Regions from separate parts of the Rhizobium sp. CNPSo 3670 genome, predicted to be linked through region 1. Evidence: predicted binding sites of a transcription regulator. Region 1 holds the regulator's gene; each other region holds the start of a gene.

Evidence for each region. Region 1 encodes LexA, which represses DNA repair genes until DNA is damaged. Its sites were predicted from a motif close to TGTTCNNNNTGTGTTCNG; they were not measured.
Region 2: the regulator LexA is predicted to act here: its motif matches at 2,200-2,217, upstream of AC13QO_RS21330 (PA0069 family radical SAM protein).
Region 3: the regulator LexA is predicted to act here: its motif matches at 1,695-1,712, upstream of AC13QO_RS25125 (putative DNA modification/repair radical SAM protein).

What each region holds. Positions count from the first base shown of each region.
Region 1 is NZ_JBXSOL010000011.1:40,354-44,541, forward strand. It holds gene AC13QO_RS13520 (ComEC/Rec2 family competence protein) at 1-1,893, shown strand, start outside; gene lexA (transcriptional repressor LexA) at 1,874-2,590, opposite strand; gene AC13QO_RS13530 (VOC family protein) at 2,789-3,685, shown strand; gene kdsA (3-deoxy-8-phosphooctulonate synthase) at 3,682-4,188, shown strand, end outside.
Region 2 is NZ_JBXSOL010000021.1:95,079-99,266, forward strand. It holds gene rnhB (ribonuclease HII) at 116-805, opposite strand; gene AC13QO_RS21330 (PA0069 family radical SAM protein) at 973-2,130, opposite strand; gene AC13QO_RS21335 (glycosyltransferase family protein) at 2,271-2,789, shown strand; gene AC13QO_RS21340 (hypothetical protein) at 3,184-3,516, shown strand; gene moaB (molybdenum cofactor biosynthesis protein B) at 3,597-4,148, opposite strand; gene AC13QO_RS21350 (4-(cytidine 5'-diphospho)-2-C-methyl-D-erythritol kinase) at 4,148-4,188, opposite strand, start outside.
Region 3 is NZ_JBXSOL010000032.1:26,009-30,196, forward strand. It holds gene AC13QO_RS25120 (UdgX family uracil-DNA binding protein) at 1-457, opposite strand, end outside; gene AC13QO_RS25125 (putative DNA modification/repair radical SAM protein) at 457-1,689, opposite strand; gene greA (transcription elongation factor GreA) at 1,956-2,432, shown strand; gene AC13QO_RS25135 (glycosyltransferase family 4 protein) at 2,459-3,517, shown strand; gene AC13QO_RS25140 (dicarboxylate/amino acid:cation symporter) at 3,761-4,188, opposite strand, start outside.

The DNA.
Region 1 (4,188 bases):
CCGGAGCTGAAACGGCCGCCGAGACGCATCACCGCGATCGTCCGGGGCGCCGATGCGCCTTTCGAGATCGGCGACATCATCACCGGCAAGGCACGTCTGACGCCGCCGGCGGGCCCCGCACTTCCCGCGCTCAACGACTTCTCCTTCGGTGCCTATTTCGACGGCATCGGCGCCAACGGTTTCTTCTATGGTGCGCCGGAGAAACTCGACTTGGAGGCAGGCCCGCAGGCGGTCAGGTCGACGGCGGACGCCCTGCTCGAATGGCTCTACCAGCTGCGCAGCAGCATCGGCGACCGCATAAGATCGATCCTGCCCGGTGATACCGGCGCCTTTGCCGCTGCCCTGGTGACGGATGAACGGCGCGCCATATCGCACGCGACGACGGAGGCGCTGCGCCAGTCCGGCCTTGCCCATATCGTCGCGATCTCGGGCCTCAACATGGCGCTGTCGGCCGGCATCTTCTTCGTCGGCTTTCGGATGCTGCTCAGCCTCTTTCCCGGCGTCGCCCAAGCCTATCCGACAAAGAAGATCGCCGCTGCCGGCGCGCTCATCGCCGTCACCGCCTATTACCTGATCTCCGGTTTCGGGGTTTCGGCCGAGCGCGCCTTTATCATGATGGCCATCATGCTGATTGCCGTCTTCTTCGACAGGCCGTCGATCAGCCTGCGCAATGTCGTTCTCTCCGCGCTCATCATCATCGCCATTTCACCTTCGGAAGTATTGGGACCGAGCTTTCAGATGTCCTTTGCCGCCACATTGGCCTTGGTATCGGGCTATCAGTTGTGGAAGGACAGGCGTGTCCGCGAAAACGCTTTTCTGAAACTGCCGATCATGAGGCCGGTGGCTGCCGTCGCCGGTTTCTTCGGCGGCGTCTTCCTGACCTCGCTGATCGGCGGCTTTTCCACCGCATTGTTTTCGATCGAGCATTTTCATCGCCTGACGGCTTACGGCCTGCCGGCAAACCTTGCGACGATGCCGATTATCTCCTTCATCGTCATGCCGGCCGGATTGTTGGCGATGTTGCTCATGCCTTTCGGTCTGGACGCTCCGCTCTGGAAGGTCGTCGGATTCGGCCTCGATCTGGTGATTGCGGTTGCCAAGACGGTGTCCGGCTGGGGCGGTGATATCGGCATCGGCCGCTTGCCCGGCTGGTATTTCGCAGTGGCGGTGGCAGGCTTTCTGCTGCTGACGCTACTGCGAACTCGGCTGCGCCACGTCGGCACATCGATCATCGCCATCTCGACGCTCATCGTGCTGCTTCTGCCGGTCCCCCGGCCGCCGGATCTGGTGATTTCGGAGGATGGCAGTCTGGTTGCGGTCGTCGCGGCTGAGGCAATAGCTTCCAACCGTGAAAACCCGCCGGATTTCATATTCGACCAGTGGCAGAGAGCGCTGGTGCTGCCGACACATGATCCGCCGACGATGCTGGATGGTCCGGCCATCCCGCCGGAAGGAGAAGGCCGCCGTGTCGGGCTTTCCCGCGATCAGCAGAACGAAGCGAGTGCGGCGATGCGGGTAGCCGCAGCAGGCGGTGAAGCAAACCGTTTTTCCTGCGTCAAGAAGGCTTGGTGCACATCAAGACTTGGCAATGGCCATATCGTCACCGTTATCGACAATGCCGCCTATCTCGGCCCGGCCTGCGATACGGCCGATATCGTCGTGACGTCGGTCCGTCTGCGTTTCAACCGCTGCCGTTCAGGTGGCACGCTTTTCACCGGCGAGACGCTGCGTAGGACCGGCTCGCTCGAATTGCGTTTCGCCGATGCCGCCCTGGAGGTCACCACCGCCTTCGATGCTTTGTCGCGACCATGGATGCGCCATCGCGCCTATGATTGGCGCAATGATCGTTTTACCGATTCCAGCCCATCCGGCGTCAGTGATAGCGACGGATGAGGCCGACGAGCTTACCCTGCACCTTCACGCGGTCGGGCCCGAAGATGCGGGTCTCATAAGCCGGGTTGGCGGCCTCGAGCGCGATCGAGGCGCCCTTGCGGCGGAAACGCTTCAGCGTTGCTTCCTCGTCATCGACGAGGGCAACGACGATATCGCCGGGACTGGCGGTACTGCCGTTGCGAATGATCACGGTGTCGCCGTCGAAGATGCCGGCGTCGATCATCGAATCGCCTTTGACCTCCAGCGCATAGTGCTCACCGGAGCCGAGCATATCTGCGGGAACGACGATGTCGTGGGTGTTGTTCTGGATCGCCGAGATCGGAACGCCGGCGGCGATACGTCCCATGACCGGCACGGAGACGGAATTGCCATTGTCGGCGATCGGCTTTGGCGCAGCGGGGGCGGCGACCGGCTGGGGCTTGCCGAGGCTGCCCTCGATGACGCTCGGCGAAAAACCGCGACGCTGAAGACTGGGGTTATAGGCCTCCGGAAGCTTGATCACCTCGAGCGCCCGGGCGCGGTTCGGTAGGCGGCGAATGAAGCCGCGTTCCTCAAGCGCCGTGATCAGGCGGTGAATGCCGGATTTCGAGGCGAGATCCAGGGCATCCTTCATTTCGTCGAAAGAGGGAGGAACGCCGGATTCCTTCATGCGCTCATGGATGAAAAGGAGAAGCTCCTGTTGTTTGCGCGTGAGCATCGACGTCAGACCCCGTGATTGAAACAAATCCAGAACGGACACTATATGTTCCATATGTGTTCCGCAAGTAGCTAAATTTCCGTAAAAGTTCACGTCAACTCGCGGAGATTTTTATTTTCATTTGCTGGATTGGCGCACATGTCTTGCATTGAGGGAGATGCTGTCGCACATCTCTTGCCGGTTTCAGGAGGGATATTCATGAACGCGCGTTCCGCCAGGTCGCACCCGCTGGATCATGTCGTGCTGCCCGTGGTCAATATCGATCTGGCGCGTGAAAGGCTCGGCAAGCTCGGTTTCACCGTCGCCGCCGATGGGGGCCATCCCTTCGGAACGGAGAATGCCTGCGTCTTTTTCGCCGACAAGACCTATCTGGAGCCGCTTGGCGTGGCGAGTGTCGACGAGAGCGAGGCAGCAGCCCGCCAGGGCAACGTCTTCATCGCCCGCAATCGCGCCTTCCGTTTCCGCTGCGGCGAGGAGGGACTTTCTGCGCTGGCCTTCCTCAGCGAGGATGCCGACCTCGATCATAAGCGCTTCGTCAGCAACGGCGCGAGCGCCGGTGAGATGTTGCAGTTCAGCCGGCCGATGCGGATGCCGGACGGTTCGGAGAGCGTCGGCAGCTTTAAGCTGGCCTTTGCAGCTGATTTGCGCGCCCCCGATTTCTTTCTCTTTACTTGCCAGCGCATCAATTCGTTCCCTACAGATCGCGCCGCGCTGGAGACGCACGCCAATGGCGTGATCGGCATTGCCGAGATCGCACTTTGTGCACCGGACCCGGCGGCATTCGCCGCCTTCGTCGGGCTCGCGATTGGGCAGGCGGCGGTGGAGAAAACCGGTTTCGGCATGAATATCGCGGCATCGAATGCAAAGATCAGCTTGATGACGCCGGAAGGGCTGGAGGCCTATTTCGAAACCGCTGTCTCATCAGCCGATCGCGGCCTGCGGGGGCGGGCAATCCTCTTCACCGTCATCGATCTTGCCGTGACAGAAGCGCATTTGGGTGCTAACGGGATCACATTCACACGCAAGAACAATCGCATTCTGGTGAAGCCCACGCCCGGGCAGGGTGCGCTCTTCGCCTTCGAGGAAACACGATGAGCACCGACACGAATTCCGAAGTCAGGATCGGCGAAGGCGAAGGCCAGGTCACTTTTTCCAATACTGGCCGCTTGTCGCTGATCGCCGGTCCATGCCAAATGGAGAGCCGGGATCACGCCTTCATGGTCGCCGGCACGCTGAAGGAGCTTTGCGGCAAGCTCGGCATTGGCCTCGTCTACAAGAGCTCCTTCGACAAGGCGAACCGTACCTCGCTCTCGGCTGAACGCGGCATCGGCCTGGAAAAGGGCATGGAGGTCTTTGCCGACCTCAAGAAGGAATTCGGCTTTCCCGTCGTAACCGACGTCCATACGGCCGAGCAATGCGCCGAGGTGGCCAAGGTGGTTGATGTCCTGCAGATCCCGGCCTTCCTCTGCCGTCAGACCGACCTTCTGATCGCCGCCGCTAGGACCGGCCGCGCCGTCAATGTCAAGAAGGGCCAGTTCCTCGCCCCTTGGGATATGAAGAACGTTCTGAAGAAGCTCAACGCCAGCGGCAATCCGAAT
Region 2 (4,188 bases), on a different contig from region 1:
TGTCCCGGCCTTTTTCTTGTTGATAGATCTTTCTTTTGTCTGGCCTCTTGCGGAGCCGTTCCTGATCCGGCGTGCACCCCTCTAAAGGCGGAATATGCCGATCTTTTTTCGGCGACTATTCCGAGAGCAGTTCGTCCATCTCAGGCTCGTCGCCGTCCTTCCGCAGTGGCCGAAAGCTCATTCGGTGCAGGGAGCAGGGGCCGTGCTGTTCAATGCCGGCGCGGTGCTGCGCCGTGCCATAGCCGGCGTGGGCCGCAAAACCGTAATCGGGAAATACATGATGCGCCCGCGCCATCATCCGATCGCGCGTCACCTTGGCGACGATAGAGGCGGCGGCGATGGAAACCGAGCGGGCGTCACCCTTGACCACGGCCTGTCCTGGGCAATCGAGGCCGGGCGGCACATCAAGCCCATCTGTCAGGACGTAGCTTGCGGGAATGGCGAGGCTGCAGATGGCGCGGCGCATCGCGTCAAGGCTTGCCTTGCGTATGTCCGTTTCGTCGATCCGGGTCGAGCTGGAGGAGGCGATGGAAACCGTCGCCGTCGCCAGGATCTGCGCGAAGAGTTCTTCGCGCCGCTGGGCCGAGAGCTGCTTGGAATCGTTGAGGCCTTCAGGGATGCGCTTCGGATCGAGGATGACCGCAGCGGCCACCACGGGCCCCGCCAGCGGCCCGCGGCCTGCCTCGTCGGCGCCGGCGACCGGCCAGTGGCCGGCCTTGCGGGCTTTGAGCTCAAGCTTGAAATCCGGCACGAGAGGGACCGTGTCGAAAAGCAGGGGAGAATCGGGTGGCGTGCGACGTTTCATGCGGCTGAACCTCGCACGCCAACCCGATTTCCCGCAAGTCCCCGGATCAGGGCGGCGGCCGGGGACGGTCCTGCGGATGGAGGCGGTCAGGGCCATCCGCGGAAATTGCGCTCGGGGCTCGAAAACAGGGCGGATTTTCTGAGCAGCCGATGCGCAACCTTAAAAAATCAGAGCAGCGACAGCTGTACGCCGCTGCCATCCGGTGGCACGAACAGATCGTCGCGCAACGGCACGCTGCGGCGTGTCAGCTCGAAGCGTCTCGCCGCCATTTCGAAGCGCCGGGCGATCTGCCAGGCATAGGGGCCGGCGCCCTTCATGCGCTTGCCGAAATCTGCGTCGTAATCCTTGCCGCCGCGCATCGAGCGCACCAGCGACATCACGTGCCGGTAACGATCGGGATAGTGCTGCAGCAACCAGTCGCGAAAGAGCGGGCTGACTTCAAGCGGCAGCCTGAGGATGACATAACTCGCCTCGGTTGCGCCGGCAGCCTTCGCCGATTCCAGAATGCGTTCCAATTCGTGATCGTTCAGCGCCGGGATCAGCGGCGCGGCCATGACGGCAGTCTGGATCCCTGCCTCAGAGAGCGCATGAATGGTCTCCAGCCGTCGCGGCGGCGTGGCGGCGCGCGGTTCCATCGCCCGGGCAAGCTTGCGGTCGAGCGTGGTGACCGAGATGCCGACGCGCACCAGGTTTTTGCCGGCCATCTCCTGCAGAATGTCGAGATCGCGCAGGATCATCGCCGACTTGGTGACGATCGACACCGGATGGTTCGCCTTGTTCAGCACCTCGAGGATGCCGCGCATGATGCGCCACTCCTTCTCGATCGGTTGATAGGGGTCGGTATTTGTGCCGATCGCGATCACCCTCACCTTGTACCCCGGCTTGGCGAGCTCCCGCTCCAAGAGCTTCGCCGCATCGGGCTTGGCGAAGAGCTTCGTCTCGAAATCGAGCCCCGCCGAAAGCCCCATATAGGCGTGCGTCGGGCGGGCGAAACAATAGATGCAGCCGTGCTCGCAGCCGCGATAGGGATTGATCGAGCGGTCGAAGGAAAGGTCCGGCGATTCATTGCGTGTAATCGCCGTGCGCGGCTTTTCGATCTGAACCACGGTCTTGAACGGTGGCAGTTCTTCCAGCGTCTGCCAACCGTCGTCGAAGGTCTCCCGCTGCAGCGCTTCGAAGCGGCCTGTTGGGTTCAGTCCTGCTCCACGCCCGCGCCGCCGGTCAACCTCGACCCGAAGACCGGAGGACACGATCATCGCATCGGCAATATCTGCCGTATTGGCAGGCGCGAATGCGGCCTGCCCTGCCAGGGACTGCTCTCTCATCGGATTCTCCCGCAGCGGAAAGCCGTTGTCTCCGCCCGTTTGTGATGATTAAATTCCTATCGGTAAAATGAGAACAATGCAAGAACAAAATACGCAAAACGGTGCTGGCAAAAAATTGTGCGGCGCATTATGAATAATCGATGTTGACGGTTGTTCTCGAATGCCAGGATCAGGAATCCGAACTGGCGCAGACCTTATCGGTATTGGTGGCAGGCGCGGTGGAAGGACTCGTCAGCGATGTGATCGTGCTTGATCACGGCTCGCGCGACGGAACCTCGCGGGTCGCCGACGCCGCTGGCTGCCGTTTCCATTCACAGTGGGATATCAAGGACATCGTGCGCTCCGCCCGAGGCGAATGGCTGCTCTTTATCGAGCCGGGCGCCAGGCCGCAGGCCGGCTGGATCGATGAGATCGCCGAATATGTGGCGCTGAATAAGACACCAGCGCGCTTTGCCGCGTCGCGCGGCTATCGACGCCCGTTCTTCCAGCGCGTTGCCCGCGGTCGACCGCCGCTGGAGCTTGGCTTGTTGATGCCGAAGAACCTGGCGCTCGCCGCCGCCAGAAGCGGGATGCCTGTTGGCGACTTCGCCAAGGGCCAGAAGCCGCGCAAGCTTGCAAGTGAATTGATTCCTTCCTGGGTGGCGCGTGCCACGCGGTAGAATGCCCATCGCTACATCGAGCCTGTCTGAGAGATTGTCCCTCACCTAACCCTCTCCCCGCAAAAGCGGGGCGAGGGGACGTGCCCAGTGCAACGTCGAGATGGAGGAATCCGGCGCGGCATATCCCCTTCGCCCGCAAGCGGGAAAGTGGCGGCAGCCGGATGGCTGGTCTCGTCGCAAGCGCGCTTTGGTGATTACTCCCGCCATGGCGCAAAGATGGCGCCCGGTCGGATTTCGCGTTATAATTCACCTATGGCGCCGCCGGAAGCGCCGCGCTTCGCAACGGGTGCCGTGGAATGCCGGTGAACGGCAGAACAGGTCGGCGAAAAATCTCCTCTTCTGCCGGGTTTCCGGCGAAAGGAGGTGCGTCATGCCAAGCGGTAGGATTTACCGCATGCGCGGTAGGATCTGCGGCGTACGCGGTAGGATCTTCGGCCTGCTGGCCGTCATATTGCCGACATTGGTGATCGCGCATCCGCATTTGGCAGCATCGCAGACGATGCTCAGTTGCGCAGGCCGATCCGACGTCGTCAGTTTCCTCGACAGGAACTTCGGTGAGAAGCTTACCGCCGTCGGCCTGGTCAACCAGAACGCCGTTCTCGAGGTCTATGCCGCCAAAAGCGGCACCTGGACGCTCGTCGTCACGGATGTCCACGGCATAAGTTGCATTCTGCTGTCCGGTGATAGCTGGGATTCGATGCCGGCTCTGCCGGGCATTGCCACATAACAAAGGCCAGCGCGTCGGCCTCGAAAGTCTAAATCGGGTTTTCGACGGCGCGACCGCGGCATTGTAACGGCAGCGCCAGTCTATTTCTTTGCGCCGCGTTTCAGATGCTCGTCGAGGCGCGGCATGATCTCGACGAAATTGCAAGGCACGCTGCGATAGTCGAGCTGTGCTTTCAATATGCCGTCCCAGGCGTCCCGGCAGGCACCGGGCGAGCCGGGCAGGGCGAAGATGAAGGTGGAGTTGGCAACGCCCGCGGTGGCGCGCGACTGGATGGTCGCCGTGCCGATCTTGTCATAGGAGATACGGTGGAAGACAGCGGAAAAGCCATCCATGCGCTTTTCGAACAGCGGCTCCAGCGCCTCGGGCGTCACGTCTCGGCCGGTAAAGCCGGTGCCGCCCGTGGTGATAACGACATCGATCTCATCCCGCTCGGTCCAGGCTTTGACCTGAGCGGCGATTTTCTCCCGGTCATCGGGCACGATCGCCCGCTCGACCAGCCTGTGGCCGGCCTCGGCGATCCGCACCGCCAGCGTATCGCCGGACTTGTCCGTCTCCGGCGTGCGCGTATCCGAGACGGTGAGGACGGCTATGCCGACGGCGATGAAGGGCCGTTTTTCGTCCAAACCTGCCATCACATGCCTCCCGAAACCGTTTCCGTCGCCTGGAAATACC
Region 3 (4,188 bases), on a different contig from region 1:
GATGGTCCGGCTCGAACCAGGCGATAAATTTTCGACGTGCCGATGATACCGCACCTACTTCCTTGAAACGGACGAAGGCTGTCATCTTGTGCGCGTCACGCCGAACATTCTTCGCCATCAGCCTGGCCCGCACGACATCCTCATCGGAAGCCACTTCAAGCAGTCGCCGGTCCAATTGCAGCCGCCAGAGCAGACGGTAAAGCAGGGAAAATCGCGCCGGATCGGAATGGCAGAGAACCGTCTCCGCAAGCTCGATGAAAGCGGGCGGCACCGTCATTGGCTTGCGTGATGTCGCAGGCTCCGGCGGCATGGCATCGCGTTGAAACGAAAGATCGGCCTCAGTGCTTTTTTCGCGCCAGTCGATCTCCTCGGGCAATATGCCGGCGGCTGCCAGGGCGCGCGCGGCATCCCGCCATTCGCCTAAATCTCCGCGTCCCGCAAGCATGACCCTGCGCATCACAGCAACGACAATTGTTCAGGCTGCGGCTCAAACATGGCGCGCAGGTCCGGGCGGTCGATCAGCCGTCGGGGCGACCAGCCTTCCGCTGAGATGAAGGCCTGAACTTTCTTGACCGAGACGCCGAGCCGCGAGAGATCGTCGAGCCGCAGGCGACGAAAACGGCGCGCCGAAACGATCGCCTTCACAGTTTTGGTGCCGAGGCCCGGCACACGCAGCAGTCGCTCACGCTCAGACTTGTTGATGTCGACCGGAAACTCGCCCCGGTTGGCAAGGGCCCAGGCAAGCTTTGGATCGAGATTGAGATCAAGCATGCCGTCCGCCTGGCTTGCGGTGATTTCCTCGATGCCGAAACCGTAGAACCGATACAGCCAGTCCGCTTGGTAGAGCCGGTGTTCTCGCATCAGCGGCGGTTTGATCAGCGGCAGGTTTTTCGAAGCGTCGGGGATGGGGCTGAAGGCGGAGTAATAGACGCGCTTCAGGCCATAGCTGCTGTAAAGCCGGCCGCTGCTCGCAAGGATAGTGGCGTCATTGGCCCCGTCCGCGCCCACGATCATCTGCGTGCTCTGGCCGGCCGGGACGAAACGCTGTCGTTTCCTCGTCTTTAATGTCGGCTCACTGGCCGCCTCGATCTTGAGCCGGAGGTCCCCCATCGATCGCCTGATACTGGCAGGCTTCTTCTCCGGTGCGAAACGGGTAATCCCGCTATCGGTCGGCAGCTCGATATTGAGCGACAGCCTGTCGGCATGAAGCCCCGCCTCCTCGATCAGATGCGGCGACGCCTCGGGGATCGCCTTGAGATGGATGTAGCCCCGGAAACTATGCGTCACCCGCAGTTCGCGGACGATGCGGACCATCTCCTCCATCGTATAATCGGAAGAGCGGATGATGCCGGAGGAAAGGAAGAGGCCTTCGATATAGTTGCGGCGGTAGAATTCCAGCGTCAGCCAGACGACTTCCTCCGCCGTGAAGCGTGCCCGCTCGACATTGCTGGAGGAGCGATTGACGCAATAGGCGCAGTCATAGATGCAGAAATTGGTGAGCAGGATCTTCAGAAGCGAAATGCACCGCCCATCCGGAGCATAGGCATGGCAGATGCCGGATCCCTCGGTCGAACCCAGTCCGCCGCTTCTGCTCGAATCGCGTTTCACCGTGCCGCTGGAAGCACAGGAAGCATCGTATTTCGCGGCGTCTGAAAGGATGGCCAAACGTTCGGTTAGCGACTTCTTCATTAGAACGTTCACTATATGTTCTTGGCTGCAAAGTCAATCCCGACGTCCCCGCTTCTGCCCCGTTTTGGCGCACATCACCTGACGTACCAGCGGGTTGCGTTTCATTTATGCGAATTTTCTGGAAATCAGCCGTGGCGATCTGCTATAAGCATGCAACTATGATTGTGGCACGGTTCCGAAGCTCCCCTTCGGGACCTGTTTTCTTTTGTGTGTGCCTGACTGTGCTGACGCAAGACGGGCGGCCGCAAGGAGTGAAGGACAGAAAAATGGTTGATAAGGTACCGATGACACAGGGTGGTTTCGTCAAGCTGCAGGAAGAGCTGCGCTGGCGTCAGCAGGAAGAGCGTCCCCGAATCATCGAGGCGATCGCCGAAGCCCGTGCCCATGGCGACCTTTCCGAAAATGCCGAATACCACGCCGCCAAGGAAGCCCAGAGCCACAACGAGGGCCGCATCACCGAGCTGGAAGACCTAACGGCGCGCGCCGAAGTTATCGATCTCACCAAGATGTCGGGCGACAAGATCAAGTTCGGCGCCAGGGTGAAGCTCGTCGACGAGGACACCGAGGAAGAAAAGACCTACCAGATCGTCGGCGACCAGGAAGCCGACGTCAAGGCCGGCCGCATCTCCATCTCCTCCCCGATCGCCCGTGCGCTGATCGGCAAGGAAGTCGGCGATTCCATCGAGGTCAACGCGCCCGGTGGCTCCAAGGCCTACGAAATCCTCCAGGTTTCCTGGGGCTGATCGCCCGCCAGACATGAGATCCATCCTTGCCGGACATTCGTGACGTCGAGATCATCGCGCCCAACTTCAAGCGCCGGCTCTCCGGCGTCACCTCGACCATCGTCCAGCTCATCCCATGTCAGATCCGGCTTGGCATGCGCATAGCAACGCTCGGGCCGGGCCTGCCGGAGGCCCTGCCAAAACTGAGTTGGGCGCAGCTTTTCGGGCTCTGGCGCCCGCCGGCCCGGCGCCGTCACCGCGTCTGGCACGCCCGCCGCAACAATGAGATGGCCGTCGGCATCCTGCTTTGCCATGTCCTGCGCATGCCGCTGAAGCTGCTCTTCACCTCGGCCGCGCAACGCCGTCACACCGCCTATACGAAATGGCTGATCCGCCGCATGGATGCGGTAATCGCGACCAGCGACCGTTCCGGCTCCTATCTCGAGGTGCCTCACACGGTCATCCAGCACGGCGTCGACCTTTCCTTGTTCCACCCGCCGGAAACGGCCGACGATGGCATTGGCGCCACCGGGCTGCGCGGACGCTATCTCGTCGGCTGCTTCGGCCGCGTGCGTCATCAGAAGGGCACCGATCTCTTCGTCCAAGCGATGATCGAACTCTTGCCGCAGCACCCCGAATGGACGGCCGTCGTCTCCGGCCGCGTGACGGCGGAGCACACCGCCTTCGGCGAAAAGCTCAAGGCCGATGTCGCCGCCGCGGGCCTCGCCGACCGTATCCTTTTCCTCGGTGAAGTGCCCGATATCAAAATCTGGTATCGCCGTTTGACGCTTTATGTAGCCCCTTCCCGCAATGAGGGCTTCGGTCTGACGCCGCTCGAAGCCATGGCCTCGCGGACCGCGGTGGTGGCATCGGACGCCGGCGCCTATGCCGAACTCATCGCCGAAGGCGAGACCGGCGCGGTGGTGGCCGCCGGCGATGGTGAGGCGCTGACCCGGGCCATCGCCCCCTATATCGCGGATCCGGCGCTGGCGATCGCGCATGGCGAGAATGCGCTGCGTCATGTCCGGGCGAATTTCGCGCTGGAGAAGGAAGCAAACGCGATCGGCGCCGTCTATGATCGCCTTCTCGGCGACAATCGTGGCTGAGCAGAACGAAACCGGGCTCGTTGGATAACGGGCCTGGGGCGGCTGAAGAAAGTCCGCCGACCCTCCTTCGTCATGCTCGGGCTTGTCCCCCGGTTGTCCGGAGCATCTGCCTCGGGTCGGTAGCAGATCCTGGGCACAAGACTGCACAATGGCCGGGAATGACGACGAGAGAACGAAATTCTCGATACGCGAACGGCCCGTTGTGGAACGGGCCGCTGCAAGGATTACCAACGATCGGCTGGTCTATTCGGCGGGCTGAAGTCCGCCGGCCGGTGCCGCCTCTTCCGTCTGGCCGCCGAGAGCTGCGGCGAGCTGCGCGGTATCCAGTTCCTTTTCCCAGCGTGCCACGACGATCGTCGCGACCGCATTGCCGACGAGGTTGGTCAGCGCCCGACATTCCGACATGAAGCGGTCGATGCCGAGGATAAGCGCCATGCCGGCGACCGGCACGGAGGGCACGACGGAGAGCGTCGCGGCAAGCGTGATGAAGCCGGCGCCGGTGATTCCAGCAGCCCCCTTCGAGCTCAGCATCGCCACGAGCAGCAGCAGGATCTGATCACCCCAGGAGAGCTGGATGCCGGTTGCCTGGGCAATGAAGAGGGCGGCCAGCGTCATGTAGATATTGGTGCCGTCGAGATTGAAGGAATAGCCTGTCGGGATGACGAGGCCGA